DNA from 3 places in the Streptomyces sp. NPDC058877 genome. Region 2 is predicted to be linked to each of the others. Evidence: riboswitches for the same ligand, from Rfam matches in the RefSeq annotation. Region 2 holds a riboswitch; each other region holds the start of a gene.
The links. Region 2 has a riboswitch for cyclic di-AMP ahead of ACFW2Y_RS27800 (M23 family metallopeptidase). Riboswitches for the same ligand answer to the same signal wherever they lie in the genome.

Region 1 (9,805 bases), on a different contig from region 2:
CCGGAACAAGCCGACACCAGGGTGACGGGTGAGTCGTTGGGGGAAACAGTCGCTCCGAAGTGGTGGCTCCGGCCCCGGCGACTCCCTACCATCGATCACCGCAAGGTCGTTCAACTGACGCACGACCAGCCCGGGAGGCTCCTTTGCACCGCCGCACTGCGCTCACCGTCTCCGCCGCGCTCCTCGCCGCGGCCCCGCTGCTCACCGCCTGCGGCAGCGATGCCCACCCAGGAGCGGCGGCCGTCGTCGGTGGCGAACGGATCGACGTCTCCAGCCTCCAGGCGCAGGTGAGGGACGTACGGGCCGCCCAGGCGGCCTCTCCGCAGTCCGTCCAGCTGGTCGCCGCCACCGGCGACCTCAGCCGCCGCAAGCTCAACGTCATGATCTTCGACCGGGTCGTCGACAAGGTCGCCGCGGACAACGGCGTCACCGCCACCCGCGCCGAGCTCCAGGAGACCCGGACCGCCTTCGTCCGGCAGAGCGGCGGCGAGGACCGGCTCGCGGCCGTCCTCCTCCAGGAGCAGGGCGTGGCGCCCGATCAGATCGACGACTTCGTCCGCCGCAACGTCCTCATGAACAAGATCGCCGAGAAGCTCGGCATCACCGAGAGCGCCGAGGGCCAGAAGAAGCTGACGGACGTCTTCTCCGCCGCGTCCAAGGAGCTCGCCATCGACGTCAACCCGCGCTACGGCACCTGGGACGACGCGCAGATCCGACTCTCCGCCACCACCGCTCCCTGGCTCCGTCAGATCAGCCAGGACCCCGCCGCCGTCCCGGCCGGAACCTGAGCCCCTGCGGCGGGGTAGGTTCGAGGGGTGACTTCTGAGAGCCCCGGCCGCATCGTCCTGCTCACCGCCAGCCACCGCGTGGCCCCCGGACTGCTGTCCTGGCCCGCCTGGCAGGCGCTGCACGGAGCCGACCGGGTGCTCTGCCCCGACGAGCACCACCCCCAGCTCCCCTATCTGAGGGAGGCCGGGATCGTCGTCGAGCACCTCCGGCCGACGGCCGAGGAGCTCGTCGCGGCCTGTGCCGGGGACGCCTCCGGGGAGGTGGATTCCGAAGGCGGTCGCACGATCGTGCTGCTGCCCTCCGGGGAGGGGGACCGGGCGCTGACCGACGGCCTCGCCCGACTCGCCGGCTCCGGACGGGTCTCCATGCCCGACCTGGAGCTGTTGCCCGGCTCCTACGACCTGCCCGGCGCCCGCCTCCTCGACCTCGTGCAGATCATGGACCGCATCCGCCGCGAGTGCCCCTGGACCTCGCGCCAGACGCACCGGGGTCTCGCCAAGTACGCCATCGAGGAGGCGTACGAACTCGTCGAGGCGATCGAGGACGGCGATCGGCGGGAACTGCGCGAGGAGCTCGGGGACGTCCTCCTCCAGGTCGTCTTCCACGCCCGGATCGCGGAGGAGGACGCGGAGGAACCGTTCTCCGTGGACGATGTCGCGGGGACGCTCGTCGAGAAGCTGATCCACCGGCATCCGCACGTCTTCGGGGACGAAACCGCCGAGACCCCCGAGGACGTCCACGCGCACTGGCTGCGCACCAAGGCGATCGAGAAGCAGCGGGAGTCCGTCACCGACGGGGTGCCCCTCGGGCAGCCCGGGCTCGCGCTCGCCACCAAGCTCGCCGGCCGGGTGCGGTCCGCGGGCCTCGACGTGAAGCTTCCGACGGGCGAGGGTATCGGGTACGAACTGCTCGCCCTGGCCGCCCGTGCCGAGGCGTCCGGGGTGGATCCGGAGGCGGCCCTGCGCGCGGCGGCCCGTGCCTACCGCGACGCGATCCGTGCGGTGGAGGGCGTGTGAGCGGGGTGTGGGCGGAGGGGCTGCGCGTGGGGGCCGTGTGCGTGGGAGGCGTGTGAGCGGGGTGTGGGCAGGGGGCGCGTGACCGGAGCGCCGGGTGTGCGGCTCCGCCGTCACCGCTCGCGCGGGGCCCTCGCCGCCGGGTCGTGCCAGACGGGGACCGGCGGGCCCAGGAGGCGCTCGGCGGCGGTGCTCGGCCGGGTGGCGAAGCGGCCCACGGACGGCAGGGTGTCGTGGTGGATGCGTGCCGGGTCGGTGCCCAACTCTTCCAACACCTCGGCGACCTCCGTGACGAAGGCCGGTGGTCCCGCGAGGTACACGTCGTGGGCGGACCAGTGGACGCACGCCCGCAGCGCCTGGAGCAGCCGCTCGGTCGCCTGGTCCCGGCGCCGGTTCGGCGCGGCCGTGATGTAGGTGACGCTGAGGCCGGGCAGGCGCTCCTTCAGGAGCTCGGCCTCGGCGCGCCCGTACAGGTACTCCTTGGAGCGCGCCACCATGAACAACCGGCCCTCCAGGTCCGGCTCGGTCCCGGCTGCCTCCGCCAGGAGCGCGCGCACGGGGGCCCACCCCGTGCCCCCGCAGACGTAGGTGCGCAGCCCGCCCGGCGCGGTCCGCGCGGTGAGTCCGCCGCCGGGAGCGCTGAGCCGCAGCACCTCGCCCGGATCGGTCTGCGCGACGAGCGCCGTGCTCATCGCGCCGCCCGCGATCCGGCTCACGTGCAGCTCGACGGTGCCGTCCGGTCGGGGCGCGTCCGCGAGGGAGTAGGTGCGCCAGACGCGCGGGACCCGCAGCGAACTGACGCTGACGTACTGGCCGGCGCGGAACGGCAGTGGCTGCCGTGGCCGCAGCGTCAGGACGGCCAGGTCCTCGCCGTACTTCTGGTGCCGGACGACGTCCGCGTCCCACCAGCTGGGTTCACCGGCCCGGGCCGCCTCGGAGGCTCCGGCCAGCATCAGATCGGTGATGTGTCCGTAGGCCTCGCCCCATGCCTTCTCCGCCTCGGCCGTCCAGCCGGCACCGGCGGCGTGGGCGAAGGCGGCGAGCAGGCTCTGCCCGACGGCCGCGTAGAGCGCGGGGGAGGCGAGGAACTTGCGGTGATCGCGGCCCAACTGCCCCAGGTAGTCGGCGAGCCCGGGGTCCTCCAGTCGGGTCACGACATGGGTGAGTGCGGCGAAGAGCCGGTCCCGCTGGGGGGCCATGTCCGTGGGGAAGAGCGCGCGCACGCCGGGGTTGTGCCAGAAGAGGTGCGAGTAGAAGAACGTGACCGCATGGTCGGCGCGTCTCTCGACGATCGCGAACGTGCTTCTGAGCAGCTGAGGGTCCACCGGCACGAATCTAGGGCACGGCCTCCACCGCTTGATCACACCTTCTCCACGAACGTGCCTCCCCGGGGGCGCCCTGTACGGTCGTGGCGTGAGCACCGCCCCCACCCCCGAGCCCGCTCCCACCCTTTTCACCTGGGAGTTCGCGAGCGATCCGTACCCCGCCTACGCCTGGCTTCGGAAGCACGCGCCGGTCCACCGAACGACGCTGCCCAGCGGGGTCGAGGCATGGCTCGTCACCCGGTACGCGGACGCCCGGCAGGCCCTGGCCGACCAGCGGCTCTCCAAGAACCCCGCGCACCACGACGAATCCCCGCACGCAAAGGGCAAGACGGGCATCCCGGGCGAGCGCAAGGCCGAGCTGATGACGCATCTGCTCAACATCGACCCGCCGGACCACACCCGGCTGCGGCGGCTCGTCTCGAAGGCCTTCACCCCGCGCCGGGTCGCCGAGTTCGCCCCGCGGGTGCAGGAGCTCACCGACCGGCTCATGGACCGGTTCGTGGAGAAGGGGTCGGCCGACCTCATCCACGAGTTCGCCTTCCCGCTCCCCATCTATGCGATCTGCGACCTCCTCGGGGTGCCGCGGGAGGACCAGGACGACTTCCGGGACTGGGCCGGGATGATGATCCGGCACGGCGGGGGACCGCGCGGCGGGGTCGCCCGGTCGGTGAAGAAGATGCGCGGCTATCTCGCCGAGCTGATCCACCGCAAGCGGGAGGAGCCCGGGGACGACCTCATCTCGGGCCTCATCAGGGCTTCCGACCACGGGGAGCACCTTACCGAGAACGAGGCCGCCGCCATGGCCTTCATCCTCCTCTTCGCCGGCTTCGAGACGACCGTCAACCTCATCGGCAACGGCGTGTACCAACTGCTGTGCCACCCCGAGCAGCGCGAGCGGCTCCAGGTCTCGCTGGCCGCGGGGGAGACCGGGCTCCTGGAGACGGGCGTCGAGGAGCTGCTGCGGTACGACGGGCCGGTGGAGATGGCGACCTGGCGCTATGCGACGCGGGCGTTGACCATCGGCGGGCAGGAGATCCCGGCGGGCGACCCGGTGCTGGTGGTGCTGGCCGCCGCCGACCGGGACCCGGAGCGGTTCGACGGACCGGATGTGCTCGACCTCGCCCGCCGCGACAACCAGCACCTCGGGTACGGGCACGGCATCCACTACTGCCTGGGCGCGCCGCTCGCCCGCCTGGAAGGGCAGGCCGCGCTCTCGACGCTGCTGACTCGCCTGCCGGACCTGAGACTTGCCGCCGATCCGACCGAACTGCGGTGGCGCGGCGGGCTCATCATGCGCGGTTTGCGCACGCTTCCGGTGGAGTTCTCCCCTTCCGCACCCCTTCTGGGAACTGACGCAACATCAGAAATGTGATCTTCGCGTGATCGCGCGTCCATCGACTTGTGACGGACGTTCGAATGCCGCTACGTTCACCGGAATCTCAGCCGTCACGCGAAAGGCGTTCCTATGCGCTCCGGGAACGGACGACACCGTCGCCCCCGTCAGGCCCCCGCCATCGTCGTCGCCGCCGGTGTGACCGGTTCCGCGATGGCGCTGCCGCTGCTCGCCACCGGGTCTGCCTCCGCCGCCGACGCCGCCACGTGGGACCGGGTCGCCGAATGCGAGTCCGGCGGGCAGTGGAGCGCCAACTTCGGCAACGGGATGTACGGCGGACTCCAGTTCACCCAGGACAGCTGGGAGCGGAACGGCGGTCTGGCGTACGCGCCCAGCCCCGACCTGGCCAGTCGCGCGCAGCAGATCGCGGTGGCCGAGAAGGCGCTCGCCGGGGGGAGCGACGACTGGGCCACCTGTGCGCCGATCGCCGGTCTGAAGAACGACGGCAAGGCCACCGGAGTGAACCCCGGGCCCGCCGTCACCCCGGCGGCACCCACGGGCCCGCCCCCGGAGTCCAATCGCACCGGCGGCGAGCCGGTGTCCTCCGCGGGCGGTCAAGGGGCGGCTCGGCAGTCCACCGCGCCCGCGACCCCGACCCCGACCGCGCCGAGCGCCCCGGCGACCTCCATCGCCCCGACCCACCCGACCACTCCGGCATACCCGACGATTCCGGCAAGTCCTGACGCATCGGTCAGTCCGGGCGGGTCGACCGCGCCCGGCGACCCGACGGCACCGACCGCCCCCGATTCGTCCGTTACGCCCGATGTGCCGGTTTCGCCGGGGATTCCAGAAGGCGAGCTGCCGTCGGCCACGCCGGGCACCGGCAAGCACCGGGGTGAGGCGGCACCGGAGGAAAGTGGCGCACCGGGCAATTCGGCCGATGCGGGTCGACATGCTTCGAATGCGGGCGAGGGTGACGCCCAGTCCGCGACTGACGGGGCGAAAGGTTCCGTCGAAAAGGACAGTAGGGGCACTTCGGGCGAATACACCGTGCGGCCGGGTGACAGTCTGTCCGACATCGCACAGGAGAACGAACTCCCCGGTGGCTGGACCGCGCTCTATGACGCCAACCGGCAGACCGTGGGGACCGATCCGGATCTGATCCTGCCTGGTCAGAGTCTTGATCTGACGGCGGGTTCGGTCGCGACGGAGGGGTGATTGATCGCCTTATGTCCGATTCTGTGTAAGTGAGACATGGGTCTCTTCGCCCCAACTGGCGTGTCACGTCCGGAAACTTCGCTTCCGCCCGCTCTCACCTGCGCAAACATCACCCACCGGAAGGCAAGGAGGGGCGATATGTCCGCCATAGGCCTCTTTGAACTTCCGGTGGGTCTGTGTCTACGGTCGTCACCGCTCGCCACCGCGGGCCCCGTCGACCGAAACGCCGAATCCTGCCGTCGGTCGATGGGAACAGTCGTCGCGCAAGCGCCGAAGGCAGGAGCGGGGGACCCAAGGTAAGTGCCGGGCCCGGCGGTCGAGACGGACCGCCGGAGACCGGCTTGGGGTGAAGTCGCGTGCCAGACGCGCGGCCGGGCAACTCTTCGGCCCGAACCCGACAGCTCACCTCGCAGGCGTCGGTGAGGAGAATTCCCATGCTGTTTTCCGCCAAGGGCAAACACCGCCGTCCCTCCAAGGCCGCCCAGGTCGTCGCGCTCGCCGGTGTCACCGGTGCCGCCGTCGCCGCGCCGCTGCTGACCGCGGGCACCGCCTCGGCCGCCACCGCCGCCGAGTGGGACGTCGTCGCCGCCTGCGAGTCCGGCGGCAACTGGGCCATCAACACGGGCAACGGCTACTACGGCGGCCTGCAGTTCTCGGCCTCCACCTGGGCCGCGTACGGCGGCACCGCCTATGCCCCGACCGCCAACCTGGCCTCGAAGTCCCAGCAGATCGCCATCGCCGAGAAGGTCCTCGCGGGCCAGGGCAAGGGTGCCTGGCCGAGCTGCGGCGTCGGCCTCTCCAACGCCTCCTACTCCGGCGGCACCACCGAGAGCGCCCCCCAGCAGGCCGCTCCGAAGCCGCGCGAGACCGAGCAGCCGACCACCCGCAGCCAGCAGCGCCAGGCCCCCGAGAAGGCCGCGCCGCAGGCCGCGAAGAAGACCGTCACCACCCCCACCGGCAAGAAGGTGAAGAAGGGCGACGGCGAGTACGAGGTCGTCTCCGGCGACACCCTCAGCAAGATCGCCCAGGCGCACGGCGTCAAGGGCGGCTGGGCCAAGCTCTTCGAGCTGAACAAGGACGTCGTCGAGAACGCCGACCTCATCTACCCGGGCCAGCAGCTCCACCTGAAGTGAGCCCGGCGGCCCGCACGAGTCCGGCGGCTCGTGCGGTGCCGACGACCCTCCCGCGGTGACCACCCCGGTCCGGCGCGCCCCTCCCCCGTGCGCGCCGGACCGGGGTTCCCCCGTTCCGGAGCCCGGGCGGGGAAGGGGACCTGACGACCGCGATGGTTACCGTCCAGTAGATCTGGGGTCTTTCGTCCCGATGTGCATGCCCTTGGGTCCTTTTTCGTCCCAGGGGGCGGGCGCGCGGCGGGCCGGAGCCCCCGAGCCGGTTAGGCTCTTGCCGCAAGGCCAAGCGACCCTGCACCGACCTTGCGTCACATCCAGCGTCACATCCCAGAAGGAGATGCTCGTGCCGTCCATCGACGTCGTCGTAGCCCGGGAAATCCTGGACTCCCGAGGCAACCCCACGGTCGAGGTCGAGGTCGGCCTCGACGACGGCAGCACCGGCCGTGCTGCCGTTCCGTCCGGCGCCTCCACCGGTGCGTTCGAGGCCCTTGAGCTTCGCGACGGTGACCCCAACCGCTACCAGGGCAAGGGCGTCGAGAAGGCCGTCCTCGCCGTCATCGAGCAGATCGGCCCGGAGCTCGTCGGCTACGACGCCACCGAGCAGCGGCTGATCGACCAGGCCATGTTCGACCTGGACGCCACCCCGGACAAGTCCTCGCTCGGCGCCAACGCCATCCTCGGCGTCTCCCTCGCCGTCGCGCACGCCGCCTCCGAGGCCAGCGACCTCCCCCTCTTCCGCTACCTGGGCGGCCCGAACGCGCACCTGCTGCCCGTTCCGATGATGAACATCCTCAACGGTGGGTCGCACGCCGACTCCAACGTGGACATCCAGGAGTTCATGATCGCCCCGATCGGCGCGGAGTCCTTCTCCGAGGCCCTCCGCTGGGGCACCGAGGTCTACCACACCCTCAAGTCCGTCCTGAAGACCAAGGGCCTCTCCACCGGCCTGGGCGACGAGGGCGGCTTCGCCCCGAACCTGGACTCCAACCGTGCCGCCCTCGACCTCATCGTCGAGGCCGTCAAGCAGGCCGGCTACGTCCCCGGCAAGGACATCGCGCTCGCCCTCGACTGCGCCGCCTCCGAGTTCTACAAGGACGGCAAGTACGAGTTCGAGGGCAAGTCCCGCTCGGCCGCCGAGATGACCGAGTACTACGAGGAGCTCGTCGCCGCGTACCCGCTGGTCTCCATCGAGGACCCGCTGTTCGAGGACGACTGGGCCGGCTGGAAGGTCATCACCGACAAGCTCGGCTCCAAGGTCCAGCTCGTCGGCGACGACCTGTTCGTCACCAACCCGGAGCGCCTGGCCCGCGGCATCGAGGAGGGCTCCGCGAACGCCCTGCTCGTCAAGGTCAACCAGATCGGCTCGCTGACCGAGACCCTGGACGCCGTCGAGCTGGCCCAGCGCAACGGCTTCAAGTGCATGATGTCCCACCGCTCCGGCGAGACCGAGGACGTCACCATCGCCGACCTCGCCGTCGCCACCAACTGCGGCCAGATCAAGACCGGCGCGCCGGCCCGCTCCGAGCGCGTCGCCAAGTACAACCAGCTGCTGCGCATCGAGGAGATCCTCGACGACGCCGCGGTCTACGCCGGTCGCAGCGCCTTCCCGCGCTTCAAGGGCTGAGCTTCGCCCCAGGGCGGAGCCGCTTCGCAGACCAGCTTCCGTACGTCCCCGTACTCGGTCCCGTACCGTGTGCGGGGACGTACGCGTGAACAGGGGAGGCGACACGACATGGCCGCGAAGGACCGGGACCGGTTCTCCACCGCGACCCGGATCAGACTGCTCGGCGAGCAGACCGCCGCCCGTGTCTACCGCTCACAGACCCGCCGCCAAGACCGACGCTCCCGGCTCACCGGCCGTGCGGCCTTCCTCGCCCTCGTGGTCTGTTCCCTCGTCGTGGCGCTGGCCTATCCGATGCGGAGCTACGTCTCCCAGCAGGGGGAGATCGCCGAGCAGGAGCGCCGCGTCGCCGAGGCCGCCCGGCGGGTCGAGGAGCTGAAGGACGAGAAGGCCCGCCTCCAGGACCCGGCCTACATCCGCCGCCTCGCCCGCGAACACCTGCACTACGTGCTCCCCGGCGAGACCGGCTTCACCGTGAACGACCCCGATGCGGAGCAGCGGCCCCGCACCGACCAGGGCGCGGACGACCGCCCCTGGTACGACAACCTCTGGGACGGCGTCGACCACGCCGACCGCCCCTGACCAGGCCTCTTGGTCGCCCGACACACGAGCAAGGCAGACATGGAAACGCCCCCTCCGCAGACCGAACGCACCGAGCCCACCGAGACGGACATCGCCGCCTTCGAGCTCCAGCTCGGCCGCCCGCCCCGCGGCCTGCGCGCCATCGCGCACCGCTGTCCGTGCGGCAACCCGGACGTCGTCGAGACCGCACCCCGGCTCCCCGACGGCACGCCCTTCCCGACCACGTACTACCTGACCTGCCCCCGGGCGGCCTCGGCCATCGGCACCCTGGAGGCCAACGGGGTCATGAAGGAGATGCAGGCCCGGCTCGCCACCGACCCGGAGCTCGCCGCCGCCTACCGGGCCGCGCACGAGGACTACATCGCGCGCCGTGACGCCATCGAGGTCCTGGAGGGCTTCCCGAGCGCCGGCGGCATGCCGGACCGGGTCAAGTGCCTGCACGTCCTCGTCGGCCACGCGCTCGCCGCCGGCCCGGGCGTGAACCCGTTCGGCGACGAGGCGCTCGCGATGCTTCCCGAGTGGTGGGCGAAGGGCCCCTGCGTGAACCCGTGCACCGACGAAGGGAAGTCCTCGGAATGACCCGGGTCGCCGGAATCGACTGCGGCACCAACTCGATCCGCCTGCTCGTCGCCGACGTCCATCCGGACACCGGCGACCTGATCGAGCTGGACCGGCGGATGACGATCGTCCGGCTCGGCCAGGGCGTCGACAAGACCGGCCGACTCGCTCCCGAGGCACTGGACCGGACCTTCGCCGCCTGCCGTGCGTACGCCGCGGTCATCAAGGAGCTGGGT
Region 2 (9,805 bases):
GAGGCGATCGGGGCGGCGACGGTCGGCCGGGAGGCCAGCCAGGCCAGGGCGACGGTGGCGGGCTCCGCGCCGTGTGCTTCGGCGACCGTGTCGAGCGCGGTGAGCACGGCCCGTCCGCGCCCGGTCTCGGCGAGCGCCGCCGCGCGGTGGGCGCGGGCGCTCTCGACGGTCTTCCCGGGGCGGTACTTGCCCGTGAGGAAGCCGGACGCGAGGCCGTAGTAGGGGACGGCGGAGATGCCCGCCCCGGCGACGACGTCCAGCAGCGGTCCCTCGTAGGTGTCGCGCGAGACCAGGTTGTAGTGCGGCTGGAGGGCGACGTACCGGGCGAGGCCTTCGGCTTCGGCGAAGTCGAGGGAGGCGCTCAGCCGCTCCGGGGAGATGTTGGAGGCGGCGACGGCCCGCACCTTGCCCTCCCGCACCAGCCCGTCGAGGGCGGTGACGATCTCCTCGACGGGGACGGACTCGTCGTCGAAGTGGGTGTAGTAGAGGTCGATGTGGTCGGTGCCCAGGCGGCGCAGCGACTCCTCCGCGCCCGCCTTGATGGTGGCGGCGGAGAGGCCCTTGAAGTGGGGGTGGGCGCCGACCTTGGTGGCGACGACGACCTCGGAGCGGTTGCCCCGGGAGGCGAGCCAGCGGCCGATGACGGTCTCGGACTCGCCGCCCTCGTTGCCCTCGGCCCACGCGGAATAGACGTCGGCGGAGTCGATGAAATTGCCACCGGCTGCGGCGTAGGCGTCAAGGACGGCGAAGGACTGGTCCTCGTCGGCGGTCCAGCCGAAGACGTTGCCGCCCAGGGCGAGGGGGAAGACGTGCAGCTCGGAGGTGCCCAGCGGGCGGAGGGTGGTCATGAATGGACCAACGGGTCCCGCCGCCGGGCCTATTCCACCGGGGTCAGATGCTCAGGCCCTTGGAGCGGAGCCAGCCGGCCGGGTCGATGCCGTCGCCGCCGGGGGTGTGGACCTCCAGGTGGAGGTGGGGGCCGGTGACGTTGCCGGTGGCACCGACGCGGCCGATCGTCTCGCCGGTGCCCACGGTCTGGCCGACGCTGACCGTCATGGACGACAGGTGGCAGTACCAGATCTCGGTGCCGTCCTCCAGCTCCAGGACGATCCGGTAGCCGTAGGAGCCGGACCAGCCGGCCGACTTGACGGTCGCGCCGTGGACGGCCTTCAGCGGGGTGCCCGTGGGGGCGGCGAAGTCGAGGCCGGTGTGGTAGCCGGAGGACCACATGGAACCGGACTGCATGTAGGTGGAGGTGATCGTGTACGAGGAGAGGGGGAGCGAGTAGCTCGCGGCGAGCTGGGCCAGGCGCTCGGCCTCGGCCTCGGCCGCAGCCTTCGCCGCCGCCTCCGCCTCGGCCTTCGCCTTGGCTTCCGCCTCGGCCTTCGCCTTGGCCTCCGCCTCGGCCTTCGCGGCTGCCTCCGCCTTGGCCGCGGCCTCGACGGCCGCCTTCTCCGCCGCCGCCCTCTCCGCCTCGGCCTTCTCGGTGGCGTCTGCGGAGGCCTGCTGCTGCTCGGCCTGCTGGAGGATGCGGGCGCGCAGGGCCTCTCCCGCGTCGGCGGTGCCGGCGGAGACCTGCTCGGCCTGACCGCTCCGGTCCTCGGTCGCGGTGGCGTACGTGGTGCTGGTGAGCGGGTTCGGGTTGGCGGTGGCCGTGGTGACGGGCGCCTCCTCTTCGTCGCCGGAGAGGAACGCGCCGACGCCGGGGAGGTCCTGGGCGTCCGGAAGGTTCAGGTCGGGCAGGTCGGGGAGGGATATCGCCACCGGGGGCTTCTCCTGCGCGGTGGCGAGGCCGCCCGCGCCGACGGCAGCGATCACGCCGACGCCGAGGACGGTGGAGGAGCGGGCGAAGTTGGAGCGCTGCTTGACGACCCGGTGCCGGCCGCCGGAACGGTTCTCGGCCCGGAGGGAGCCCTCGGTGGGGTTCCACTCGGTGCCTTCGGCAGCGGGACCCGCACCGCCGCCAAAGGCGTCGAAGGGGGCCTCGGGTGCGGGGGTGTTGGACGCCACGGGGGCGCGCTCCTTTCCTTCCTCCTCGCCTACCGGGTTAGCTGACGGGTTCGGAGCAGGAAGGTCTCCTACGGGCTCGCTCGCGCGGGTGCGTGGTTCGCACGCGTGCGAAGGGGCCCGATTCACCCCAAGTGGTGGTTCCCCGGTTCCCTTTCAGGATTCGGCGCATGCGCACGGTGCCGCCTCTTGCGACGGCTGTGACGACCGCACTGCGTTATCGAACGTTAATAGACAGGGCCTCCCGATTCCAAGCCGTTCTCCTTGATCATTCATTGAATTGGCGCACTATGAGGCGATTTGACCCCCACTCAACAAGGTCCGGGGCGGGTGGGGCGAAACCTTCAGAATCTGACGTTGTGTCAATTGTTATCGCAGTGACACCCCTCGACTACCCCTGGTGACCGGAGCCGGCCGGCGGCACGACCGGCATCGTCCGGCGCCGCTCCGGCTGCCCGCTCGCCGGCCGGCTCACCGCGAGCAGCGCCATGTCGTCCGTCGCACCGCCACCCGTGTGGAGGCGCACGTCGTCCACGAGCGCATCGAGCAGTTCCTCCGGGCCCGGGAAGATCCGCCCGGCGAGCCGGGCCGCCGGATCGTAGAAGACGCCCTGCCCGTTCCGGGCCTCCGAGAGGCCGTCGGTGTAGAAGAGCAGCGTCGCACCCGGTGGGAACGGCCGGGCCTGCGCCCGGTCCGGCCACGCACCCAACTCCCCCATGCCGAGCGGTAGCGCGGCCTCGTCCGGCTCCAGGGCGGCCAGCCGCCCGTCCCCGTGCAGCACCAGCGGCGGCGGGTGCCCGCGGTTGACGACCCGGACGAAGCCGTCGAAGGTCCCGCTCCCGCCCGGATGCGGGACCTCGGCCAACACCGCGGTCGTGAACCCCTCGACCGCGTCGAGCTCGTCCCGGCGGGTGCCCTCCCGGGCCAGTGCCCGCTCCAGCCGCTGCGCCACCCCCTCCAGGGACCGCTCCTGCTCGGCCGCCTCCCGGAAGGCCCCCACGATGACGGCGACCGCCTCGACCGCGTCCATCCCCTTGCCCCGCACGTCCCCGACCACCAGCCGCACCCCGTGCGGGGTGTCCTGCACGGCGAACAGGTCCCCGCCGATGAACGCGTCGGCCTGCGCCGCCTCGTACCGCGCCGCGCACTGCAGCCCCCCGATCCGCTCGGCGGGCGTCGGCAGCACGGCCTTCTGCGCAGCCTCGGCGATCACCCGCGCCGAGGCGAGGCGCTCGCCGCTGCGGCGCACGACCCGGTTGATGAGCAGGGCGAGCACGGAGACGGTGACCACGGTCAGGGTCTCGGTGAGGGGCGGGATGTCGAAGGAGGTGCCGTTGTAGACGTGCAGTCCGATGGAGGCCAGGACCGCGGCGAGGCCGGTGAGCAGGCTGGTCAGCGTCGAGAAGAAGGGCGCGGCGACCAGCGGGGCGGCGGAGAAGAGCGGCGCCGCCGTGTACGCGGGCGGTGTCAGCAGGTCGAAGACGACACCGCCCACGATGATCAGCGGGGGCAGGGTGCGGAGGAACCGCCGGACCCTGCCGTACGCCGGACGGGCCTCGTCGCGCCGCCGCGTTCCGTCCGCCGCTCCTACGGGGTGCCCCACCTGTGCTCTCCTGCCCGGTCCGACCGGCCGCGGTCCGCACCGCGCCCTCCCAGGGTCGCCGCCGTCACGCGCGGCGGCGACTCCCGGGCGGCCGACCGGTGGACGGCGTCAGCCCGACGCCGGGGCGACGACCCCCTCGGCGAGCCGCCCGCCCCGGGCCAACAGGGCCATCGCCGTCGCACACACCAGGCCGACCCCGCACAGCGCGAGCCACGGCACCGCCGACCACCCGGTGACGTCCAACAGCGCACCCGTCCCCAGGTTCCCCAGGGTGATGCCGACCCCGCACACCGTGTTGTAGAGCCCGTAGTGGGTGGCGACCCAGCGGCCCCGGGCCAGGGCGACGACGGTGTCCATCTCGTACGGGTAGAGCACCGCGTTCGCGACGGCCAGGACCGCCGCGCACGACAGCAGCCCCACCACGCCCCGGCCCAGGGCGGCCGGGAGCAGGAAGGCGCTGCCCATCAGGCCGAGTCCGAGGACCAGGCACCGCTCCCGGCTGAGGCGGTGCCGGCACCAGGCCGTGATCCTCAGTTGTCCGGCGAGCGCGACGAGCGCCGAGACCACGAACAGCGCGGTCGTCGTCGCCGTACCGCCCGCGGCGAGCGGCAGCGCCAGGTAGACCTGGAAGGACAGCACGTACGAGCCGGTCATGGCCAGCGAGAAGAGCCAGAAGGTGCGGTGCGCGAGCACGGTGCGGAACTGCCCCCGCTCCCCCTCCCCACCGTCTCCGGCGCCGGAGGCGGTCCGCACGGGCAGGTGCCGGAGCTGGACCAGGGTCAGCCCGGCGAACAACACCGCCGCCACCACGCACGTCAGCCGGAACGACACCCCCGTCAGGGCCACCCCGACGAGCGGCCCGAGCAGGATGCCCGCCTGGTAGTAGGCGTTGAACAGCGCGAAGGCCTCCACCCGTCGCTCCTCCCCCGCCTCCGCCGCGAGACAGGCACGCACCGCCGGGTTGAACAGCGCGCCCGCCAGTCCCGTGGCAAGCGAGGCGGCGATCAGCCACGGCAGCGACTGCGCGAGGGCGAGCGCCCCGAAGCCGACCGTCCGCAGCGCGCAGCCGGCCACGATGAGCGGTTTGAAGCCGAGCCGGTCGGCGAGCGCCCCGCCGACGAGGAACATGCCCTGCTGGGAGAGGTTCCGGGCGCCGAGGACGAGACCGACGGCCCAGGCGGCCATCCCGAGCCCGTCCGCCAGGTGCGCGGCCAGGTACGGCATGAGCATGTAGAAGCCCAGATTGATGGTCAGCTGGTTGAGGAAGAGCAGCCGGACGGCCGGGTCGAAGCTGCGGGTCTGCCTCCAGATGCCGCCCTTGGCGGGCGCGGTCGCCGTGGTCACCGGGCCCTCCCCAGGTCCCGGCGGGTCCAGCCGCTGACGGTTTCACCGGAGACGTACCCGGCCGGCGCCTCCCTCACGGGCCCGTCGAGGAGGCCGTGCGCCGCGCAGAACTCGTCGTTGAAGACGGTGTCGAAGTACCGCTGCGGCCCGTCCGGGAAGACCGCCGCGATCCGGGTCCCGCGCGGCCTGGTGCGGGCCAGCCATCCGGCGACCAGTGCGACCGCCCCCACGCTCCAGCCTCCCGTCGCGAACTGGCGGGAGGCCAGGCGGCGGGCCGCCCGCACCGCCTCCGCCGGGCCCACCCAGTGGACCTCGTCGAAGGCCCCGTGGTCCACATTGGCCGGGTGGATGGAGGAGCCGAGGCCGCGCATCAGCCGCTCCCCGGCCGGCAACCCGAAGACGGTGGAGTTCACGGAGTCCACGCCGACCAGTTCCAGGGCCGGACTGCTGGTGGCGCGCAGGGCCCGGGCGATCCCGGCCGAATGCCCCCCGGTGCCGACCGCGCAGACCAGGACGTCGATCCGGTCCAGTTGCGCGGCCAGCTCGGCGGCGAGCCCCGCGTACGCATCGGGGTTGTCGGGGTTCCCGTACTGGTCGGGCCACCAAGCGCCGTCGAGGCCCTGCAACAGCTCGGCGACCCGGTCCATCCGGGCCTGCTGCCAACCGCCCCGCGGGCTCGGCTCGCGCACCAGGTGGACCCGGGCGCCGTGGGCGACGAGCATCCGCTCGACGATCGGTTCGAGACCGGGGTCGGTGATGACGTGCACGGGGTGGCCGTGGAGCACGCCCGCGAGGGCCAGACCGAGGCCGAGGGTCCCGGAGGAGGACTCGACGATCGGGGCGCCCGGCCGCAACTCCCCTCGACGACGGGCCTGCTCGACCATGTAGAGGGCGGCGCGGTCCTTGATGCCGCCGAAGTTGAAGCCTTCGAGCTTGGCCCAGTAGCCGTCGTCCGTCCACAGGACGGGGGTGTTGCCGACGGTCTGGACGTGGGTCGGGGCCTGCGGGGCGGCGGGCAGCGGGGAGCCGGTCCGTGGTGCGCTCATGGCGGGGTACGTCCTTGCTGGTGGGTACGCGGAAGGGAACCTGGTCACGCGGGGGGCGGGACCCGGTTCAGTTCCGGTCCACTCCGAGGGCGATCAGCAGACGGCCCGGCTCGGGCCCGGGTCCCGCCCTGCCCCGGACGCAGCGCGCGCGGGGGTCGGTGCGGAGGTCCGCCGCGTACGACCGGGTCGTGGCCCCGCCGGCGTCCGGCGCGGCGAGCTGGGAGGCCGCACCCTGCGCGGGCAGGGGCGCGTCGAAGGACCACGGGTCACCGGAGCGCTCACAGCCGTGCGGGGGCACGGGGGCGAAGACGGTGGCCGGGGCGGAGGTCGGCAGCGCGTGCCCGTGGGGGCCGTGGCAGACGCCCACGAGGAGTGCGAGGAGCGCAAGCAGGACGAGCACGGCGGGCGCCCGCCGGCTCAGCTCCCTCACACACCCTTCACTACTCATGGTGCGCGTGAGACTACGGTGGGGCATCGCACGCCCACAAAGAGGCGAGCGCGGTTTTGGCCACCGTTTACTTCGGGCAGCGGATCACCGGGGCCCCGCGGTCTGCGGGCGGCCGGTCCCCACGGGTTCCGCACGCCGTGGGCGGCGGATCAGCCCACGTACCGCTCCGCATGGACGGTCATCGCGTCCCGGACCAGGAGCGCGGTGCCCTCCCCGTGCTTGTCGTAGTGGGCGGTGAAGCGCGGGTCGTCGACGTACATCTGGCCGAGTCCGATCAGGTACTCCTTGCTCGGCGTCGCGGTCTTCGACAGCCATGCGACCTGGCGCCGCACGATGGCCTGCACCTCCTCGCCGTCGGCGGCGAGACCGGACCGCGCCGCCCGCCCGAAGTCGCGGGCGATCTCGGCCTGCTCCGCCACGAACGCCTTCTTCTGCCCGGCGTCGAGCGAGCGCCACCAGCGGTCGCCCTCCGCGTACGCCTCGGCCCCCCAGCGCTCGGTGACCTCTTTCTCGTACTTCGTGTGGTCGAAGCCGTCGAACACTTCGTCGGCCATGAGTTCTTCTCCCTTCTCGGTCTTCTGCAGAGTGGTCCGCACCGACGCGATCTGGCGTCCGATGCGCTCGCGTTCCTGCTCCAACAGGGCGAGGTGGGTACGCAGGGCGGCGGAGGTGTCCCGCTGCCCCGCGAGGACCTCGGCGATGGCGGGCAGCGAGAGCCCGAGCTCGCGCAGCAGCAGGATCCGCTGCAGCCGGACGAGCGCCGCCTGGTCGTAGTACCGGTAACCGTTCGCGCCGATCCGGCTCGGTTCCAGCAACCCGCGCTCCCCGTAGTGCCGGAGGGTGCGGCTGGTGGTGCCGGCCTTCTTGGCGATCTCCTGGATCGACCACTCCATGCCGAGAACGCTAGATCTTGACGTAGCGTCAAGGTCAAGCGGAAGGTGGCGCAACACGACGAAGGCCCGGATCCTCATGGATCCGGGCCCTCGTCCTTCAGTAGCGGGGACAGGATTTGAACCTGCGACCTCTGGGTTATGAGCCCAGCGAGCTACCGAGCTGCTCCACCCCGCGTCGGTGAACATGACTCTACGGCATGACCGGGGCGATCGCGAAATCGGTTTCCCGTCAGCAGCCGCAGTCCTCGGAGTCGACCGGCGCCGTCAGGGGGTCGGCCGCCTTCCGAGCGTCCCCCTCCCAGGTCTCGTACGCGAAGCCCTCGCGCACCCAGTACTCGAAGCCGCCCAGCATCTCCTTCACCAGGAAGCCCTGCTCGGCGAGGGCCAGCGCGGCACGCGTGGCGCCGTTGCACCCCGGGCCCCAGCAGTAGGTGACGACCGGCACGGACCGGTCGAGCAGCTGCTCGGCCCGCTCGGCGATGAGCGCGGTCGGCAGGTGGACCGCGCCGGGAACGTGCCCCTGGTCCCAGGAGGCGGTCGAGCGGGAGTCGAGGACCACGAAGCCCGGGTCGACGCCCTCGGCGGCGGCGGTGTCGAGCGCGGAGGCCACGTCGGAGACGTCGGCGTGGAAGGCCAGGCTCGCGGAGAAGTGCGCGACCGCGGCGGCGGGGGAGGCGGGCGGGGTGCGGAGCACGGGGTTGACCCGTGTCGTTGTCGTCGTCATGGTGATCAATCTACGAACGAAGGACACGACGCTGAAGTACACATCCACGGCACCGGGGAACCACCGCCGGGGAATCCCCGGAACTTGACGCAAGCTGCCGTGGATCTCACTCAGCGGGCTGCCGGGCGCCTCCGCCACGCGGACCGGGGCCGGCACAGGTGTCACATCGACGGGATTCCATCCGTCATCACGGCATGACGGGACTCGAACGGGGAGATCGACGAGTGGACCACGACAGGAACCACGACCAGGACGGCGGCACGCGCACCGACCGGGAGCTCCTGGCCCGACGCTTCGACGCCGACCGCGGGCACCTGCGGGCGGTCGCCTACCGGATGCTGGGCTCGCTCATCGAAGCCGAGGACGCCGTCCAGGAAACCTGGTTCAAGCTCAACCGCAGCGACGTCAGCGGGGTGGAGAACCTCAGCGGTTGGCTGACCACGGTCACCGGCCGGGTCTGCCTGGACATGCTGCGCTCACGCGGCTCGCGCCGCGAGGAGCCGCTGGAGCACTACGTCCCCGACCCGGTCGTCCGGGTGGCCGACAGCACCGACCCCGAGCACACGGCCGAGCTGACCGAATCCGTCGGGCTCGCGCTCCTCGTCGTCCTGGACACCCTGGCACCGGCGGAACGTCTCGCCTTCGTCCTGCACGACATGTTCGCCGTCCCCTTCGACGAGATCGCGAAGATCGTGGACCGCGCCCCGGCCGCGACCCGCCAGCTCGCCAGCCGCGCCCGGCGCCGGGTGCAGGACGCCACCCCGGCGCCCGGCCCGGACGCACGCCGGCAGCGGGAAATCGCCGATGCCTTCCTCGCCGCGGCGAACGGCGGCGACTTCGAAGGCCTGCTCGCCGTCCTCGACCCGAACGTGGTGCTGCGCGCGGACGGCGGCATGACCCTCGCGGCGGCCTCCAAGGTCGTGCGGGGCGCCGAGGCCGTCATCGCGCAGGCCCTCACCTACGCGAAGTTCCGCAGGGGGGCGCTGCAGGTCGTGGCCAACGGCCAGCCCGCGGTCCTCTCCGTCGCCGACGGGCGCCCGGGGGCGCTCATGGCCTTCACCATCGTCGAGGACCGCATCGTCCACCTGCACGTCCTGGCGGACCCGGAGCGGATCGCCGCGCTCGGCTTCACCGAGGAGGACCTGGCCCGCGCGACGTACTGACGCCCCGCCACGACCCGACGGGCGGTCACTTCTTCTTGGCGACCCGCCAGCTCGTGGCCGCCAAGGACACCCCCGCGCTCGCGACGCCCAGGAGGGCGCCGGCGGCGACGTCCCCCGGGTAGTGCACACCGGTGTGGACCCGGGAGTAGCCCACGGCCCACGCCAGGGCCGCGAGGGGCACCGTGGCGGCCGGCAGCACCGAGCCCACGGCGGTCGCGAAGGCCACCGCCGACGCGGTGTGTCCGGACGGGAACGAGGCCGAAGCCGGCATGGGGACGTGCCGGCCCACCACCACCCGGGCGGCCTCCCGGTCCGGCCTCGACCTGCGCACCAGCCGCTTGCCCAGCAGGTTCGCCGAGGCCGAGGCCACCGCGATCGCCCCGACCCCGGCGAGCGCGGCCCGCCGCGGCCGACCGGGCACCAGGGCCAGTGCAGCGGCGACGGCGAACGAGATCTTGGAGTGGTCGGCCGCCGTGGAGAGCCGGCGGAAGGCCGTGTCGAGCGTGGGGGTGGACGTGGCGGCCACCGCGGCGTACACGGCGCCGTCAACGGCCCGGACGTCGTGCAGCACCGCCCG
Region 3 (9,805 bases), on a different contig from region 2:
CGTGCTGTTCAGCCTCTTCGTGGCCGTCACCCTGGGAATCACCACATGGGTGAGTCGTCGGAGACAGGGGTCGACGGAGGAGTTCTACGCCGGAGGGAGGCTGTTCTCTCCGTTGGAGAACGGCTTCGCCATTGCCGGGGACTACATGTCCGCGGCCTCCTTCCTCGGCATCTCCGGGCTGATCGCCCTCTACGGCTACGACGGGATGCTCTACTCCGTCGGCTTCCTCGTCGCCTGGCTGGTCGTCCTCCTGCTGGTGGCGGAACTGGTGCGCAACTGCGGACGGTTCACCCTGGCCGACGTCATTGCCGCACGGATGGCGGAGCGCCCGGTGCGGATCGCCGCCGGCACCTCCTCGGTCGCCGTCTCCGTGCTGTACCTGGTGGCCCAGATGGTGGGCGCCGGGAGCCTGGTGGCACTGCTGCTCGGCGGTTCCAGCGAGGCGGCGCGCTCCTGGACTGTGATCGGCGTGGGAGCGTTGATGGTGATCTACGTGTCGCTCGGCGGCATGCGGGCCACCACCTGGATCCAGATCGTCAAGGCGGTCCTGCTCATGGCAGGCACCATCGCGCTCACCGTCCTCGTGCTGTTCCGGTTCCACGGGGATGTGAACGGCCTGCTCTCCACCGCGGCCGAACGCAGCGGGCGCGGCTCGGACTTCCTCGCCCCCGGGCTCCGTTACGGCGGCGACTGGACGGCCCGTCTCGACTTCATCAGCCTCGGACTTGCCCTGGTCCTCGGCACGGCGGGACTGCCGCACATCCTGTCGCGCTTCTACACCGTGCCGACCGCCCGGGCGGCCCGTCACTCCGTCATCTGGTCCATCGGACTCATCGGCAGCTTCTACCTGATGACCATCGTGCTCGGCTTCGGGGCGGCTGCACTGATCGGCTCCGACCAGGTCCGTGCCTCCAACGCCTCGGGGAACACGGCCGTACCGCTACTGGCCCTCGACCTGGGCGGAGGCGCTGGTTCCACCGGTGGCACGGTGCTCTTCGCGGTCGTCGCAGCCGTCGCCTTCGCGACGATCCTCGCCGTGGTCGCGGGGATCACGCTGGCTTCCTCGGCTTCCGTCGCCCACGATCTGTACGCCTCGCTGCGCCGTCGGCGTACCGAGACCCACAGCGAGGTGGCGGTGGCCCGCATCGCCGCCGCGGGGATCGGCGCCGCGGCCATCGGCCTCGGGCTTCTCGCCCGTGACTTGAACGTGGCCTTCCTCGTCGGTCTGGCCTTTGCGGTGGCGGCCTCCGCCAACCTGCCGGTGCTGCTCTTCTCGCTCTTCTGGAGGAAGTTCACCACCCGGGGGGCGGTCTGGTCCGTGTACGGAGGACTGGTCCCGGCGGTGTTGCTCGTCCTGCTGTCCCCGGTCGTGTCGGGCAGCCCGGAGTCGCTGTTCCCGGGCCTCGACTTCCATCTCTTCCCCCTGCAGAACCCCGGCGTGGTCTCCATTCCGCTCGGGTTCCTCGCGGGGTGGGTCGGCACGGTCACCTCACCCGAACCGCCCGATGAGGCACGGCACGCGGAGACCGAGGTGCGGGCCCTCACGGGCGCGGGAGCCGTCTGAGGCCGGGGCGCCCCGCGCCGTCGGCAGCCGCGGTCGGCGACGGGCGGGGAGAGGCACCGCACGGGCACTGCGGTCGTGGCGGTCCGCCGCGGGGGAAGGACCGCGGGAGGGCTGGTCGCGGTCGCCCGAACCGCCCGCGGTGCACGGACGGTTCGCTGCCCGGGAGCCCGGGGCGGTCGTGAGCCGCGACCGGAAGGGCCAGGGGCCGAGTGCTTATCCTGGGGGGTTCCCACGGAAGTGGGACCCGAAGGAAGCGGAGGCACGTCCCTTGAGCACGCAGCAGATCCCCGTCGTCGTCCTGGCCGGGTTCCTCGGAGCAGGAAAGACCACGCTCCTCAACCATGTGCTGCGCAGCGCCCGGGGGACCCGCATCGGAGTCATGGTCAATGACTTCGGTGACATCGGCATCGACGCGATGACCGTCGCCGGTCAGGTCGGCTCCACCGTCTCGCTCGGAAACGGCTGCCTGTGCTGCGCCGTCGACGCCGGCGAGCTCGACGAGTACCTGGAGGTACTGACCCGGCCCGAGGCACGGCTCGACGTGATCGTGATCGAGGCGAGCGGCCTTGCGGAGCCGGAGGAACTGGTGCGCATGGTGCTCGCCAGCGAGAACGAGCGGGTCGTGTACGGAGGGCTCGTCCAGGTCGTCGACGCGGCCGAGTTCCCCGCCACCCGGCTCCGGCATCCGGGGGCCGACCGGCATCTCTCCCTCGCTGATCTCGTGGTCGTCAACAAGGCGGACCGGGTGCCCGAGGAGGAGTTGCGAAGCGTGCGGGAGACCGTGGCCGGGCTTGCCGGACGCGCCGCAGTGGTAGAGGCCTCCCACGGGCGCGTCGATCCCGAGCTGCTCTTCGACCGGGTCGTTCCGGAGGGGGAGATCGAGGGGCAGATGTCGATCGAGGACATCCTCTACGGCCCCGAAGGCGCCGACCGAGCCCATCCGCACGCGGCCTACGAGAGCCTGTCGGTGACGGCCACGACACCGTTGGAACCGCGTCGGCTGATGGCCTTCCTCGATTCCCGCCCCGAGGGCCTGTACCGGATCAAGGGTTTCGTCGACCTGGGGTCCGCCGATCCGGACAACCGCTACTCCGTGCATGCGGTCGGTCGTTTCCTGCGCTTCTACCCCGAGCCCTGGCCGGTGGGCGAGGAACGGCTCACCCAGCTCGTCCTGATCGGCTCCGGCATCGATGCTGCCGGTTTGCGCAAGGAACTCGTGGCCTGCGAGCTGAACGGCCCGCAGGACGCCCCCGACGAGCACGGCATGTGGGGCGTCCTGCGGTACGTGCAGCGGACGGCGGAGCAGACCGAAGCGGACGGGCTCTAACGAGCGGGGCCCGCCACCACTTCGATCGTCTTGGGCAGCGGGGTGCCCGAGCCGTCGCGGCGGGGATCGACGTCCGGCAGTGCCACCGGGGCGCCGGTCTTCTGGGCCGCGCGCGCCGGGGTGGCCCCCGCCCACGCCAGGATCAGGACGTCCTCGCCCTTCAGGAAGCGCTGGCAACGGACGCCGCCGGTCGCGCGTCCCTTGCGCGGGTACTGGTCGAAGGGGGTCAGCTTCGCCGAGGTGCCCGCCGAGGCGTCCAGGGCGCCCGTGGAGCCCGCGATGGTGAAGACGACGGCGTCCGCTGCCGGGTCGACGGCCGTGAACGAGATCACCTCGGCGTCCGCGGCGAGCTTGATGCCGGCCATGCCGCCTGCCGGACGTCCCTGGGGCCGCACCTGGGAGGCCTGGTAGCGCAGCAGTTGGGCATCGGAGGTGATGAAGACCAGGTCTTCCTCGCCCGTCCGCAGTTCGACGGCGCCGACGATCCGGTCGCCCTCCTTGAGGGTGATGACCTCCAGCTCCTCCTTGTTCGACGGATAGTCCGGCACCACGCGCTTCACCACGCCCTGGAGCGTGCCGAGGGCGAGGCCCGGCGAGGATTCGTCCAGCGTGGTGAGACAGACGACCGTCTCGTCCGTCTCCAGGGAGAGGAACTCCGACAGCGGTGCGCCGCCCGCGAGGTTCGGGGCGCTCGCGGTGTCCGGCAGCTGGGGCAGGTCGATCACCGCGACCCGCAGCAGCCGTCCGGCCGAGGTCACCGCGCCGACCTCGCCGCGCTGAGTGGCTGCCACCGCCGACACGATCACGTCGTGCTTGGCCCGCGCCGCGTCAGGGTCGACCGGCGGCAGCTCGGCCGTTGCCGTGCGGGCGAGCAGGCCGGTCGAGGAGAGCAGCACCTGGCAGGGGTCGTCCGCGACCTGCAGGGACACGGCCGCGACGGGTGCGCCCGCCGACTCCAGCAGGACCGTCCTCCGGTCCGTGGCGAACTTCTTGGAGACTGCTGCCAGCTCCGCCGAGACCAACTTGCGGAGCTCCGCGTCGGAGTTGAGGATTCCGGTCAGCTCGTCGATCTCGCCGTTGAGGCGGTCGCGCTCGCCCTCCAGCTCCAGGCGGTCGAACTTGGTGAGCCGGCGCAGCGGGGTGTCCAGGATGTACTGCGTCTGGATCGCGCTGAGGGAGAAGCGCTCCATCAGGCGCTCCTTGGCCTGGGCCGAGTTCTCGCTCTCCCGGATGAGGCGGATGACCTCGTCGATGTCGAGCAGCGCGACCAGGAGGCCCTCGACCAGGTGGAGCCGGTCCTGCTTCTTGGTGCGGCGGAACTCGGACCGGCGCCTGACCACCTCGAAGCGGTGGTCCAGGTAGACCTCGAGGAGCTCCTTGAGGCCGAGGGTGAGCGGCTGGCCGTCGACCAGGGCCACGTTGTTGATGCCGAAGGACTCTTCCATCGGCGTCAGCTTGTAGAGCTGCTCCAGCACCGCTTCCGGCACGAAACCGTTCTTGATCTCGATGACCAGACGCAGGCCGTGGCTGCGGTCGGTGAGGTCCTTGACGTCCGCGATGCCCTGGAGCTTCTTGGAACCGACCAGGTCCTTGATCTTGGAGACGACCTTCTCCGGGCCGACCGTGAACGGCAGCTCGGTCACGACGATGCCCTTGCGGCGGGCCGTCACCGTTTCCACGGTCGTGGTGGCGCGGATCTTGAAGGAGCCACGCCCCGATGCGTAGGCGTCCTTGATGCCGGAGAGGCCGACGATCCGACCGCCGGTGGGCAGGTCGGGGCCGGGCACGAAGCGCATCAGTGCTTCGAGGTCGGCGTTGGGGTAGCGGATCAGGTGGCGGGCAGCCGCGACGACCTCGCCGAGGTTGTGCGGGGGCATGTTCGTCGCCATGCCGACCGCGATGCCGGAAGCACCGTTGACCAGCAGGTTCGGGTAGGCCGCGGGGAGCGCGACGGGTTCCTGCTCCTGGCCGTCGTAGTTCGGCGCGAAGTCGACCGTGTCCTCGTCGATGGACTCGGTCATGAGGAGCGCGGCGGGGGCCATCCGGGACTCGGTGTACCGCATGGCGGCCGGTGGGTCGTCATTGCCCAGGGAACCGAAGTTGCCGTGGCCGTCGACCAGGGGCAGACGCATGGAGAAGGGCTGCGCCATGCGGACCATCGCGTCATAGATCGACGCGTCGCCGTGCGGGTGCAGCTTGCCCATCACCTCGCCGACGACGCGGGCGCACTTGACGAAGCCGCGCTCGGGGCGCAGGCCCATTTCGTTCATCTGGAAGACGATGCGGCGTTGGACGGGCTTCATGCCGTCGCGGGCGTCCGGGAGGGCACGCGAGTAGATCACCGAGTACGCGTACTCGAGGAAGGAGCCCTGCATCTCGTCGACGACGTCGATGTCGAGGATCTTCTCCTCGTACGCGTCGTCCGGCGGCGGTGTCTTCGTGCTGCGGCGGGCCATCGCGGCTGCGGCTCCTTCACCAACAAGGTTGATCTGACGCGGACCATTGTGGACCGTGTCACCGACAACGCCGACCGCGACCCGGAAGAGGGACATCATGACGGAGCGGGAACTTCGCCAGGTGTCGGCGCGCTTGCATACAGTGGCAGGACTTTTTCACATCGCGATCGAAGGGACGTACATGCCCATGGGTCACACGGCCACGGCCGAGGCCGGCTCCGGCGGCCTGACAGCGACCGAGCACCGGTTGGCGAACGGCCTGCGCGTGGTGCTCTCCGAGGACCACCTGACCCCGGTCGCCGCGGTCTGCCTCTGGTACGACGTCGGCTCGCGTCACGAGGTCAAGGGACGCACCGGCCTCGCCCACCTCTTCGAGCACCTGATGTTCCAGGGCTCCCAGCAGGTCCAGGGGAACGGCCACTTCGAGCTGGTCCAGGGCGCCGGGGGATCGCTCAACGGCACGACCAGCTTCGAGCGCACCAACTACTTCGAAACCATGCCCGCGCACCAGCTGGAGCTCGCGCTCTGGCTGGAGGCCGACCGCATGGGTTCGCTGCTCGCCGCCCTGGACGACGAGTCCATGGAGAACCAGCGGGACGTCGTCAAGAACGAGCGCCGCCAGCGCTACGACAACGTGCCGTACGGCACCGCCTTCGAGAAGCTGACCGCCCTCGCCTACCCGGAGGGCCACCCCTACCACCACACGCCGATCGGCTCCATGGCCGACCTGGACGCGGCCACCCTGGAGGACGCGCGGAACTTCTTCCGCACCTACTACGCCCCCAACAACGCGGTCCTGTCCGTCGTCGGCGACATCGACCCGGCGCAGACCCTCGCCTGGGTCGAGAAGTACTTCGGCTCCATCCCCGCCCACGACGGCAAGCCCGAGCCGCGCCCCGGCGAACTGCCCGAGGTCATCGGCGAGCAGTTGCGCGAGGTCGTCGAGGAAGAGGTTCCCGCCCGTGCGCTGATGGCCGCCTATCGGCTGCCGCACGACGGCACGCGCGAGTGTGACGCCGCCGACCTCGCCCTGACGGTCCTGGGCGGCGGCGAGTCCTCCCGCCTGCACAACCGCCTGGTGCGCCGTGACCGTACCGCGGTGGCCGCGGGCTTCGGCCTGCTGCGGCTCGCCGGGGCGCCTTCGCTCGGCTGGCTCGACGTGAAGACCTCCGGCGGCGTCGAGGTGCCGCAGATCGAGGCGGCCGTCGACGAGGAGCTCGCCCGGTTCGCGGCGGAGGGTCCCACGTCGGAGGAGATGGAGCGTGCGCAGGCCCAGCTGGAGCGGGAGTGGCTGGACCGGCTCGGCACGGTGGCGGGCCGCGCGGACGAACTGTGCCGGTTCGCGGTGCTCTTCGGCGACCCGCAGCTCGCCCTGACCGCCGTCGACCGGGTCCTGGACGTCACCGCGGACGAGGTCCGGGCGGTCGCGGCGGCCAAGCTGCGCCCCGACAACCGTGCGGTGCTCGTCTACGAGCCCCTGGCGACCGAGCAGAGCGACAGCGACGAGGAAGAGGGAGCGGACCAGTGACCGACGCTGCCGTGTCTTTGACGAACATGGACTTCCACCCGCAGCCCCAGCCGGGCACCGCGAAGCCGTGGGCCTTCCCGGCTCCGGACCGTGCGAAGCTGGACAACGGTCTGACCGTGCTCACCTGCCACCGGCCCGGTCAGCAGGTGGTGGCGGTGGAGCTCTTCCTGCCGGCGCCGCTGGACGCCGAGCCCGCCGGTCTCGACGGCGTTGCCACGATCATGGCCCGCGCCCTGTCCGAGGGCACCGACCGGCACAGTGCGGAGGAGTTCGCGGCCGAGTTGGAGCGCTGCGGCGCCACGCTCGACGCGCACGCCGACCACCCGGGCGTGCGAGTCTCCCTGGAGGTGCCGGTCTCCCGCCTGCCCAAGGCGCTCGGCCTGCTGTCCGAGGCCCTCGTCGCGCCGGCGTTCCTGGAGACCGAGGTCGAACGCCTGGTGCGCAACCGCCTCGACGAGATCCCGCACGAGTCGGCCAACCCGTCCCGTCGCGCCGCCAAACAGCTCTACAAGGAGCTGTTTCCGGACGGTTCCCGGATGTCCCGGCCGCGCCAGGGCACCGAGGAGACGGTCGCCGCGATCGACGCCGCTGCGGTACGCGCCTTCTACGAGGCGTACGCACGGCCCGCCACGGCCACGGCCGTGGTCGTCGGTGACTTGACCGGCGTCGACCTCGACAAGGTCCTCGCCGAGTCCTTGGGCGCCTGGGTCGGTGAGCCGGCCGAGCCGCTGCCGATGCCGCCGGTCACCGCCGACGACACCGGGCGGGTCGTCATCGTGGACCGCCCCGGTGCGGTGCAGACCCAGTTGCTGATCGGCCGGATCGGTCCGGACCGGCACGACCGCGTCTGGCCGGCCCAGATCCTCGGCACCTACTGCCTGGGCGGCACCCTGACCTCGCGCCTGGACCGTGTCCTGCGCGAGGAGAAGGGCTACACGTACGGGGTGCGGGCCTTCGGGCAGGTGCTCCGCTCCGACGCCGGGGGGAACGGAGCGGCGATGCTGGCCATCAGCGGTTCCGTCGACACCCCCAACACGGGTCCGGCGCTTGAGGACCTCTGGAAGGTGCTGCGGACCCTGGCCGCGGAGGGACTCACGGACGCCGAGCGCGAGACGGCCGTGCAGAACCTCGTGGGTGTGGCACCCCTCAAGTACGAGACGGCCGCTTCGGTCGCCGGGACGCTCGCCGATCAGGTGGAGCAGCACCTCCCGGACGACTTTCAGGCCGAGTTGTACGCGCGCCTGGTCGAGACCGGCACGGTCGAGGCGACGGCAGCCGTGGTCAGTGCCTTCCCGGTGGACCGACTGGTCACCGTGCTGGTCGGTGACGCCGCTCAGATCGCGGAGCCGGTGCGGGCGCTCGGCATCGGTGAAGTGACCGTGGTGACCGGCTGATCCGTTCCGCCGACCACGGCAGAGCCCGGCAACGGAGGTCCCTGACGGCATGGTTCGTCAGGGACCTCCCGTTTGTCCGTATTGCTGGTAAGGGTGGCCTTCTGCCCTGTGGCATGTCTTACAAATAAGCGTGTCTGTTTGGTGATTGACAGACGATCCGCATAGCGTCGGTCCGGCTGTTCGTCAGTTGCACGTGCCGCAACCGCGGCATCGAACAGTCATCGCCGAGTCCCCGTCAGGCGCGAGCCTGGGGAGCCGGGGACCCACATCGAGTCCCTGGGGTGAATCGAGCGCCTTCGTCCCGGACGGAGGGGTTCGTAGGAGACCTTCCTGCTCCGAACCCGTCAGCTAACCCGGTAGGCGAGAAGGAAGGAAAGGACCAGCCACTTCATGGCGTTCACCCGTGCCACCGGGAAGCATCGTGGTTCGAGCCGGATGGCTCGCCGCAGCGTGGGCATCGCCGGTGCGGCGACGCTCGCCACCACCGGCGTCATCGGCACCCTGGCCTCCCCGGCGCTCGCCGCCGACACGGACGACCGTTCCCCCGAGGACACCGGCCTCACCCAGGTGATCACCGAGGATTCCCTCGTGGACCGGATCAACGCCCAGGCCGCCGCCCAGGAGCAGGAGGCCGTCGAGGCCATCGCCAAGGCGAAGGCCGAGGCCGAGGCCAAGCGCAAGGCCGAGGCCCGGGCCAAGGAGATCCGCCTGGAGCGCGAGCGTGCCGCCCGCGAGGCCGAGCGCCGCCGCCTGGCCTCCTTCCAGCTTCCCGTTGCCGGCTCGTACGTCTCCACCGGTTACAAGACCGGCGGCTCGCTCTGGTCCTCCGGCAGCCACTCCGGCGTCGACTTCCACGCCGCCTACGGCACCCGGGTCGTCTCCGTCGGCTCCGGCACCGTCGTCGAGGCCGGCTGGGGCGGCGCTTACGGCAACAACATCGTCATCCGGATGAACGACGGCACCTACACCCAGTACGGGCACCTCGCCTCCATCGGCGTGTACGTCGGCCAGACCGTCGAGCCGGGCCAGCAGATAGGCGTCTCGGGTTCGACCGGCAACTCGACCGGTCCCCACCTCCACTTCGAGGCGCGCACGAGCCCCGAGTACGGCTCGGACGTCAACCCGATCTCGTACCTCCGTGCCCGCGGCGTCGCGGTCTGATCCGGATCCGTCGCGCACCACGTCGCAAAAGCCCCGGCTCGTACTGAGCCGGGGTTTTTTGCTGACCAAAAGATATCCATGGATTCCGCTGGGGCATCGGAAATTCTGGCGTGCTGCAATAGAGTCGCAGATCGGACGCAGGACGGGCGTCGATCACGTTGTCTCGCGCGGACCAAGGCGGAGGTCGGACATGCGCATTCCCGCGCACTCGGTATGCACGGCGATCCGGGACGACATCGTCTCCGGTCTGTTCGAGCGGGGGAGCCGGTTGACCGAGGAACAGCTCGCCCGTCGGTACGGGGTCTCCCGCGTTCCGGTCCGTGAGGCGCTGCGCACCCTGGAGTCCGAGGGCTTCGTTGTCACCCGCCGGCATGC

Region 1: linked by a shared signal. The riboswitch ahead of ACFW2Y_RS18970 (transglycosylase family protein) and the one ahead of ACFW2Y_RS27800 (M23 family metallopeptidase) in region 2 are both predicted to bind cyclic di-AMP.
Region 3: linked by a shared signal. The riboswitch ahead of ACFW2Y_RS28235 (M23 family metallopeptidase) and the one ahead of ACFW2Y_RS27800 (M23 family metallopeptidase) in region 2 are both predicted to bind cyclic di-AMP.

Annotation. Positions count from the first base shown of each region.
Region 1 covers NZ_JBHYMF010000075.1:14,284-24,088, forward strand. The annotation lists gene ACFW2Y_RS18945 (SurA N-terminal domain-containing protein) at 144-788, shown strand; gene ACFW2Y_RS18950 (nucleoside triphosphate pyrophosphohydrolase) at 816-1,805, shown strand; gene ACFW2Y_RS18955 (globin domain-containing protein) at 1,916-3,127, opposite strand; gene ACFW2Y_RS18960 (cytochrome P450) at 3,216-4,499, shown strand; gene ACFW2Y_RS18965 (transglycosylase family protein) at 4,593-5,678, shown strand; cyclic di-AMP (ydaO/yuaA leader) riboswitch at 5,937-6,109, shown strand; gene ACFW2Y_RS18970 (transglycosylase family protein) at 6,113-6,811, shown strand; gene eno (phosphopyruvate hydratase) at 7,146-8,432, shown strand; gene ACFW2Y_RS18980 (septum formation initiator family protein) at 8,541-9,011, shown strand; gene ACFW2Y_RS18985 (DUF501 domain-containing protein) at 9,051-9,590, shown strand; gene ACFW2Y_RS18990 (exopolyphosphatase) at 9,587-9,805, shown strand, end outside.
Region 2 covers NZ_JBHYMF010000159.1:6,559-16,363, reverse strand. The annotation lists gene ACFW2Y_RS27805 (aldo/keto reductase) at 1-848, opposite strand, end outside; gene ACFW2Y_RS27800 (M23 family metallopeptidase) at 892-2,010, opposite strand; cyclic di-AMP (ydaO/yuaA leader) riboswitch at 2,022-2,186, opposite strand; gene ACFW2Y_RS27795 (PP2C family protein-serine/threonine phosphatase) at 2,399-3,610, opposite strand; gene ACFW2Y_RS27790 (MFS transporter) at 3,719-4,954, opposite strand; gene ACFW2Y_RS27785 (PLP-dependent cysteine synthase family protein) at 4,951-6,000, opposite strand; gene ACFW2Y_RS27780 (hypothetical protein) at 6,068-6,448, opposite strand; gene ACFW2Y_RS27775 (MerR family transcriptional regulator) at 6,598-7,341, opposite strand; tRNA gene ACFW2Y_RS27770 (tRNA-Met) at 7,443-7,516, opposite strand; gene ACFW2Y_RS27765 (rhodanese-like domain-containing protein) at 7,571-8,065, opposite strand; gene ACFW2Y_RS27760 (sigma-70 family RNA polymerase sigma factor) at 8,260-9,228, shown strand; gene ACFW2Y_RS27755 (phosphatase PAP2 family protein) at 9,254-9,805, opposite strand, start outside.
Region 3 covers NZ_JBHYMF010000165.1:673-10,477, reverse strand. The annotation lists gene ACFW2Y_RS28260 (cation acetate symporter) at 1-1,564, shown strand, start outside; gene ACFW2Y_RS28255 (CobW family GTP-binding protein) at 1,833-2,891, shown strand; gene ACFW2Y_RS28250 (DNA topoisomerase (ATP-hydrolyzing) subunit A) at 2,888-5,347, opposite strand; gene ACFW2Y_RS28245 (M16 family metallopeptidase) at 5,529-6,875, shown strand; gene ACFW2Y_RS28240 (M16 family metallopeptidase) at 6,872-8,269, shown strand; cyclic di-AMP (ydaO/yuaA leader) riboswitch at 8,482-8,647, shown strand; gene ACFW2Y_RS28235 (M23 family metallopeptidase) at 8,660-9,430, shown strand; gene ACFW2Y_RS28230 (GntR family transcriptional regulator) at 9,621-9,805, shown strand, end outside.